Regions from separate parts of the Salinicoccus roseus genome, predicted to be linked through region 1. Evidence: riboswitches for the same ligand, from Rfam matches in the RefSeq annotation. Region 1 holds a riboswitch; each other region holds the start of a gene.

Region 1 (2,269 bases):
TGTTGAATACACCGTCTTCATTCCAGCCATGCTCATCATCGCCGATGAGTTCGCGCTGTGCATCGGCAGACAATGTCGTCTTGCCCGTGCCGGAGAGGCCGAAGAACAGGGCAACGTCCTTGTTTTCCCCTACGTTGGCGGAGCAGTGCATGCTCATTACACCCTGTTCTGGCAGCAGGTAGTTCATGATGGAGAAGATGGACTTCTTCATTTCTCCTGCATACTCCGTACCGCCGATCAGGATGATGCCCTTCTCGAGGGATACGATGACGAATGCTTCCGACTTCGTGCCGTCGGTTTCCGGGTCGGCCTTGAAGGTCGGTGCAGAAACGATCGTGAACTGCGCATCCATGCCGAGGGCTTCTTCCTTCGTTTCCGGACGGATGAACATCGTGCGTGCGAACATGCTGTGCCAGCTGAACTCGGTCACCACGCTGAGGTTGAGGCGCGTCTTCTCGTCAGCACCGGCATAGCCGTTGAAGACGAAGACTTCCTCCTTCTGTCCAAGGTAGTCGATGACCTTCGTGAACAGGTTGTCGAAGACTTCTTCGGAAATGGGCTGGTTGACCTCACCCCAGTCTACCTTGTCCTTTGAGGTGCCATCTTCGACGATGAAGCGGTCCTTCGGGCTGCGTCCGGTATATTTTCCGGTTTCAGCACGGAGCGCACCCGTCTCCGTCAATCTGCCTTCTCCCCTTTTCAAAGACTTTTCAACAAGCTGAGCAGTGGAAAGCTGGACATGCGAAGTATCCTTAGCCACCAGATTTTGAATGCTTTCGGAATGGTTTACCATAATTATTGCCCCCGTTTTATGTAGTATACAAAGTAATTGGTACTTTCACGAATTAGTATAACACATTGATAATTAATGTGACATAATAATTGTAAAATAATATTACCTTGATTTGAAACCCATCATCTAGTATATTATATGTTAAGTTATCTCTTATCAAGAGCCGGTGGAGGGAACATACCCGACGAAACCCAGCAACCTCTTTTCAACAAAGAAAGGTGCTAAAGGATGCAGAAGTTATTCTGATCGATAAGGGGAAGAGCGGAGCCTTTTCTCGTATTATTGGGAAAAGGCTTTATTTTTTGCTACTGGGAGATAGCTAATAATCATAAAGGAGATTTAATTAATGGCAGAGCGTAGACTTTTCACTTCCGAATCTGTAACGGAAGGTCATCCGGATAAGATCGCAGATCAGATATCCGATGCAATACTGGACGAAATACTGAAGGGGGATCCGCACGCACGGGTCGCCTGTGAAACTGTAGTGAATACCGGCATGGCATTGATCGTTGGAGAAATAAGCACAAACACCTATGTGGACATCCCGAAGATAGTGCGGGAGACGGTGAAGGATATCGGTTATGTCCTTGCCAAATACGGCTACGACTATAAGACGATGTCGGTCCTGACGGGCATAGATGAGCAGTCCTCGGATATCGCCCAGGGGGTGAACAACGCAGTTGAGACGCGGGAGACCGAGGCGGTCTCCACCGGAGCAGGGGACCAGGGTCTGATGTTCGGCTTTGCGTGTGATGAGACTGAAGAGCTGATGCCTCTGCCGATCGCCCTTGCCCACAAGCTTTCAAGGCGCCTCACTGAAGCGCGCAAGGAGAATATCATCGACTACCTGAGGCCGGACGGCAAGACGCAGGTCACCGTCGAATATGACGAGAATGACGAGGTCAAGCGGGTGGATACGATCGTCATCTCGACGCAGCACCATGAAGAGGTGGAGAAGGAGACGATCCAGCGTGATCTGATCGAGCACGTCATCCGTGAGGTCGTTCCGGCTGAACTGCTTGATGAAGAAACGAAATATATCATCAATCCGACAGGGCGCTTCGTCATCGGCGGCCCGCAGGGCGACGCCGGACTGACTGGAAGGAAGATCATCGTGGATACCTACGGCGGCTACGCACGCCACGGCGGGGGAGCCTTCAGCGGCAAGGACCCGACCAAGGTCGACCGCTCTGCAGCCTATGCAGCACGGTACATCGCCAAGAACATCGTGGCTGCAGGCATTGCTTCGAAATGCGAAATCCAGCTGGCATATGCAATCGGGGTCAGCGAACCCGTTTCAATATCCGTGGATACATTCGGCACCTCCTCCTACAGCGAGGCGGACATCGTCACGGTCATCAGAAGGCTCTTCAACCTTTCACCGGACGGCATCATAGACATGCTCGACCTGCGCCGTCCGATATACAGGAATACTGCAAGCTACGGCCACTTCGGCCGCGAAGATCATGATTTCCC
Region 2 (2,269 bases), on a different contig from region 1:
TCTTCCCTGCCGGTTTTCCGCCCCTGATGCCGAAAGTGATGATTGAGCCATATCCATTCTCGAACTGCCTCTTCGCAACATCATGCGACGGATGGTGCTCCAGACCAGGATATGTCACCCACTCGACCGCCGGATGCGCCTCCAGGAAGCGGGCAACCTCCTGCGCATTTTCATTGTGTCTTTCAACACGTATATGCAGAGTCTCCAGCCCCTGAATCAGCTGGAAGGCATTCTGTGGGCTGAGGCTCGCCCCGAAGTCCCGCAACAGCTGCACGCGGATTTTCGTGATGAAGGCAAGGGTTCCGAAATCCACAGCATAGCGGATGCCGTTATAGCTTCTGTCGGGTTCGGTGAATTCAGGGAATTTTTCGGTATTCCAGTTGAACCGTCCACCATCGATGACCACACCGCCTATTGAAGTGCCGTGGCCGCCGATCCATTTTGTTGCCGAGTGGACGACGATGTCCGCCCCCCATTCAATCGGCTTGAAGACATGTGGTGTGGCGAACGTATTGTCGACGATCAATGGCACGCCGGCTTCATGCGCTACTTCGGCAACTGCGGCGACGTCAAGGACCTGAAGTCCGGGATTGCCGATCGTTTCGGCGAATACAGCCTTCGTCCGCCCTGTGATTGCTGCCCTGAAATTCTCCGGGTCGTCAGGATCAACGAATTTGACGTTGATGCCGTATCTGGGCAGAGTGACCGCAAAAAGATTATATGTACCGCCGTAGAGGTTCGAACCTGCCACGATTTCATCCCCTGCACTTGCCAGGTTCAGTATCGACAGTGTGATGGCCGACATCCCGGAAGATGTCGCCACTGCCGCCACTCCGTCCTCAAGGAGTGCCATCCGCTTTTCGAACACTTCCACTGTAGGATTTCCGATGCGTGAGTAGATATTTCCCGGTTCATCCAGAGAAAACAGGCTCTCTGCGTGATCCGTGTCGTGAAAGACATATGATGTCGTCTGGTAGATCGGCACCGCCCTTGCGCCTGTTGTCGGATCCGGCGCCTGTCCGCCATGGAGCGACAGCGTCTCCAGGTCATAAGTTGCATTTTTCTTCTTCGTCAATATAATCTCCTCCTGATTGTAATAATAAAAAAACTCTCTTCCTATATAAGAAGAGAGTCTCCGCCTCCTCTTATCTTTCAGGAAAATCTCCTGCAGGAATTAGCACCTTATCAGACTCGATTGCCTGATGGTTGCCGGGCGTCATAGGGCCTGTCCCTCCGCCGCTCTGGATAAGTGATAGAACTATATTATCGATAATGTATACTACACTACTATGGATTAGTATATTTGTCAAAACATTTTTCAAATTTAAAATACTTTATTTTCCACTACTTTTCATGCCGAATATTTTACGCCCAAGCTGGGTAGGTGGTGGGAAAGAAGGGAGGTGGCGACAGTGGCGGATATGATGTCTGCAGAAAAGAGGAAACGGACGATGAGCCGGATCAGGTCCCAATCGAAACTCGAGAACAGGATTACGAAAGCTTTGTGGGCTGAAGGCTACCGGTTCAGGAAGAATGTGCGCACATTGATGGGGTCTCCGGATATCGCAATCCAGAAATACAGGGTGGTCATCTTCATCGACTCCTGTTTCTGGCATATGTGTCCGACCATGGCAACTGGCCGAAAAGCAATCAGGAATTCTGGAACAGGAAGCTCGGGAGGAACATGGAGCGCGACCGGGAAGTGAATGCCTATTATCATGAAAAAGGTTGGCATATTATGCGGATGTGGGAACATGAATTCAAGGAGGATTTCAAGGGAGCCATAGACAGGATGACGGCTTTCATAGAAATGGCAAAAGCCGAGACCATGAGAGGGAAAAAATAATACCCGGAATCGTCATTTCGTTATTGACAATTCCGGGTTAACATTGTAAATTTGAATATGTAGTTTTTAAATCGTGATCCATCAGACAGGCACTTGTCCATCAGGTGTTGAAATTATTGTTTCGGGGTCCCGACGGATAAATAAAAGTAAGGTCTGTTAGCTCAGCGGGAGAGCACTTCGTTGACATCGAAGGGGTCACTGGTTCGATCCCAGTACAGACCATCCAGCACCACAACGCAAACATCCAGTCTATTGACTGGATGTTTTTTTATTTATATGGAAACAGGACCCTCGAAGCAAGGCCCAGTACCGGCAGTTCTATGATGGGACCGATGACGAGGGACAAGGCGATCAGCGGCTGATTCGGGAATGCTGTGACTGCAATGGCGAGTGCAAGGGGGGAATTGCGTGCCAGTATCATCA
Region 3 (2,269 bases), on a different contig from region 1:
CTATGATGTCATCCACATGCTCCAATCCGACAGACAGACGGATCATTTCCGGTCTTACCCCCCCTGCCAACTGCTCATCTTCCTTAAGCTGGGAATGGGTGGTGGAAGCGGGATGGATGACGAGTGACTTGGCATCCCCGACATTCGCAAGCAGTGAGAAGAGTTCGAGGGATTCTATGAACGTCTTTCCGGCTTCATATCCGCCTTTGACACCGAATGTAAATATGGAAGAAGCACCTTTCGGCAGGTATTTCTTCTGGAGCTCATGATACTCGCTGGATTCGAGGCCAGCATAGTCGACCCATTCCACTTTATCGTGGTTTTCCAGGAATTCTGCAACGGCCTTTGCATTCTCCACGTGCCTTTCCATCCGGAGTGATAATGTTTCGATTCCTTGCGTGAGCAGGAATGCATTGAATGGAGAAAGTGCTGCTCCGGTGTCCCTGAGCAGGGTAGTACGGATCTTGAACGCATAGGCAGCTGGGCCGAATGCCTCAGTGAAGACAAGGTCGTGATAGGAAGCATCCGGCTCCGTCAGTCCAGGGAATTTTCCGTTATCCCAGTTGAAGTTTCCGCCATCAACGATTACACCTCCGATGGAAGTGCCATGGCCGCCAAGGAATTTTGTGGCCGAATGGACGACTACATGTGCGCCGTGCTCGATTGGACGGCAGAGGTACGGAGTGGCGAATGTGTTATCCACGATAAGTGGTATACCATTATCCTCCGCGATTTTCGCTAATGCCTCCAAATCTTCCACGTTGCCTTCCGGATTGCCGATGGTCTCTACAAAGATCGCTTTGGTGTTCTCCTTGATTTCACGTGAAACGTTCTCAGGATCTTTCGCATCGACAAGACTCGTCTCGATACCGAACTTTTTGAATGTATGGGTGAACAGTGTGTGAGTACCCCCATATAGGCTGGCAGAGGAGACGATATGATCCCCGGCATTTGCTATAACCTGTATGGCGTATGTAATGGCAGCCATGCCGGATGCAACGCCAAGGCCGGCAACTCCACCTTCGAGTTCTGCAACACGCGTCTCCAAAGCGGCAGTCGTTGGATTCATGATACGGGTATAGATGTTGCCTACATCTTGCAGGCCGAATAGTTCTGCAGCATGCTTAGTATCGTCGAATACATAGGAAGTCGTCTGATAGATGGGAAGCGCGCGTGAATTTGTGGTAGGGTCCACTTCTTGTCCGGCATGAAGCTGTTTAGTTTCGAAGCGATGATTCTCTGTCATTGTTTCATTCCTCCAGTAATATATTATAAAAAAGAGCCTGCCCAAAGATTAAGGGAGACTCTCGAGTCACTCATCTTTCAGGAACGTACCTGTTGGATTTAGCACCTTACTTAAAAGGTTGCCGGGCTTCGCAGGGCCAATCCCTCCACCACTCTGGATAAGCAAATATTTGATTAGGGACTATGTTACTATAATGGAGGACAATTTGTCAAACACTTTTAAAAATTTAAATAATGGAGAGGAGGAGAGGATATGATCGATTTCCTGGTCATCATTCTGATGGTCATAGCTCTTGTGCTTTTCGTTTTGAGCCGTTATCAACTAGGCAGGACGACAAAAAGCATGGCCGCCCATAATTATGCTCAAGAACTGTATAACCGAGTTTCAAAAGCGCATGGGGCGGGGAAGACGAAAGAGGAGATTATTGCAATGATGAAGAAGGACTATGGACTCGATGAGGATGAAGCGGAATACATATATCATCGGACACCAGATATCCAGAAGGAGGATAAATCATGAAAATCGTAAAGCCTGAAGCGTTGAACTATGGAAGTGGCCCCAGGGCAGTCATGCTGCTCCATTCCTTCACCGGAACGGTCAGGGACATGAAGCCGTTGGCCCAGCACCTTGAGCAGCACGAATATACCGTCCATGTACCAAGCTTCGAGGGACATGGCATGGGACCGGAGGTACTTGTACAGAGCAGCCCTGAAGATTGGTGGAAAAATGTATTGGATGGATATGATCAGCTCAAGGATCAAGGGCATGAAAGCATAGCAGTCGGCGGTGTTTCCCTGGGCGGTGTGCTCGCCCTCAGGGCAGCCGAGGAACTCGACAGCATCAATGGCATTGTGGCCATGTCTGTGCCCCAGGGCAGAGATGTTGGGGATATAAATAGAAGAGTCCTGAACTATACGAGGAACTTCCTGAAGTTTACTGGGGAAGATGATGAAAAGATCATGGAGAGGGTCCAGTACTACAAGGACAATCCGATGGAAAGCCTGGATGACTTCCGGAAGCTGA

What was found. Region 1 has a riboswitch for S-adenosylmethionine ahead of metK (methionine adenosyltransferase). Riboswitches for the same ligand answer to the same signal wherever they lie in the genome.
Region 2: linked by a shared signal. The riboswitch ahead of EDC33_RS09375 (PLP-dependent aspartate aminotransferase family protein) and the one ahead of metK (methionine adenosyltransferase) in region 1 are both predicted to bind S-adenosylmethionine.
Region 3: linked by a shared signal. The riboswitch ahead of EDC33_RS11720 (O-acetylhomoserine aminocarboxypropyltransferase/cysteine synthase family protein) and the one ahead of metK (methionine adenosyltransferase) in region 1 are both predicted to bind S-adenosylmethionine.

The regions. Positions count from the first base shown of each region.
Region 1 is NZ_RKQJ01000001.1:72,991-75,259, forward strand. It holds gene pckA (phosphoenolpyruvate carboxykinase (ATP)) at 1-793, opposite strand, end outside; SAM riboswitch class I at 944-1,049, shown strand; gene metK (methionine adenosyltransferase) at 1,140-2,269, shown strand, end outside.
Region 2 is NZ_RKQJ01000003.1:33,732-36,000, forward strand. It holds gene EDC33_RS09375 (PLP-dependent aspartate aminotransferase family protein) at 1-1,078, opposite strand, end outside; SAM riboswitch class I at 1,143-1,252, opposite strand; gene EDC33_RS09380 (hypothetical protein) at 1,422-1,706, shown strand; tRNA gene EDC33_RS09385 (tRNA-Val) at 1,997-2,068, shown strand; gene EDC33_RS09390 (arsenic resistance protein) at 2,115-2,269, opposite strand, start outside.
Region 3 is NZ_RKQJ01000004.1:133,647-135,915, reverse strand. It holds gene EDC33_RS11720 (O-acetylhomoserine aminocarboxypropyltransferase/cysteine synthase family protein) at 1-1,246, opposite strand, end outside; SAM riboswitch class I at 1,314-1,410, opposite strand; gene EDC33_RS11715 (hypothetical protein) at 1,499-1,765, shown strand; gene EDC33_RS11710 (alpha/beta hydrolase) at 1,762-2,269, shown strand, end outside.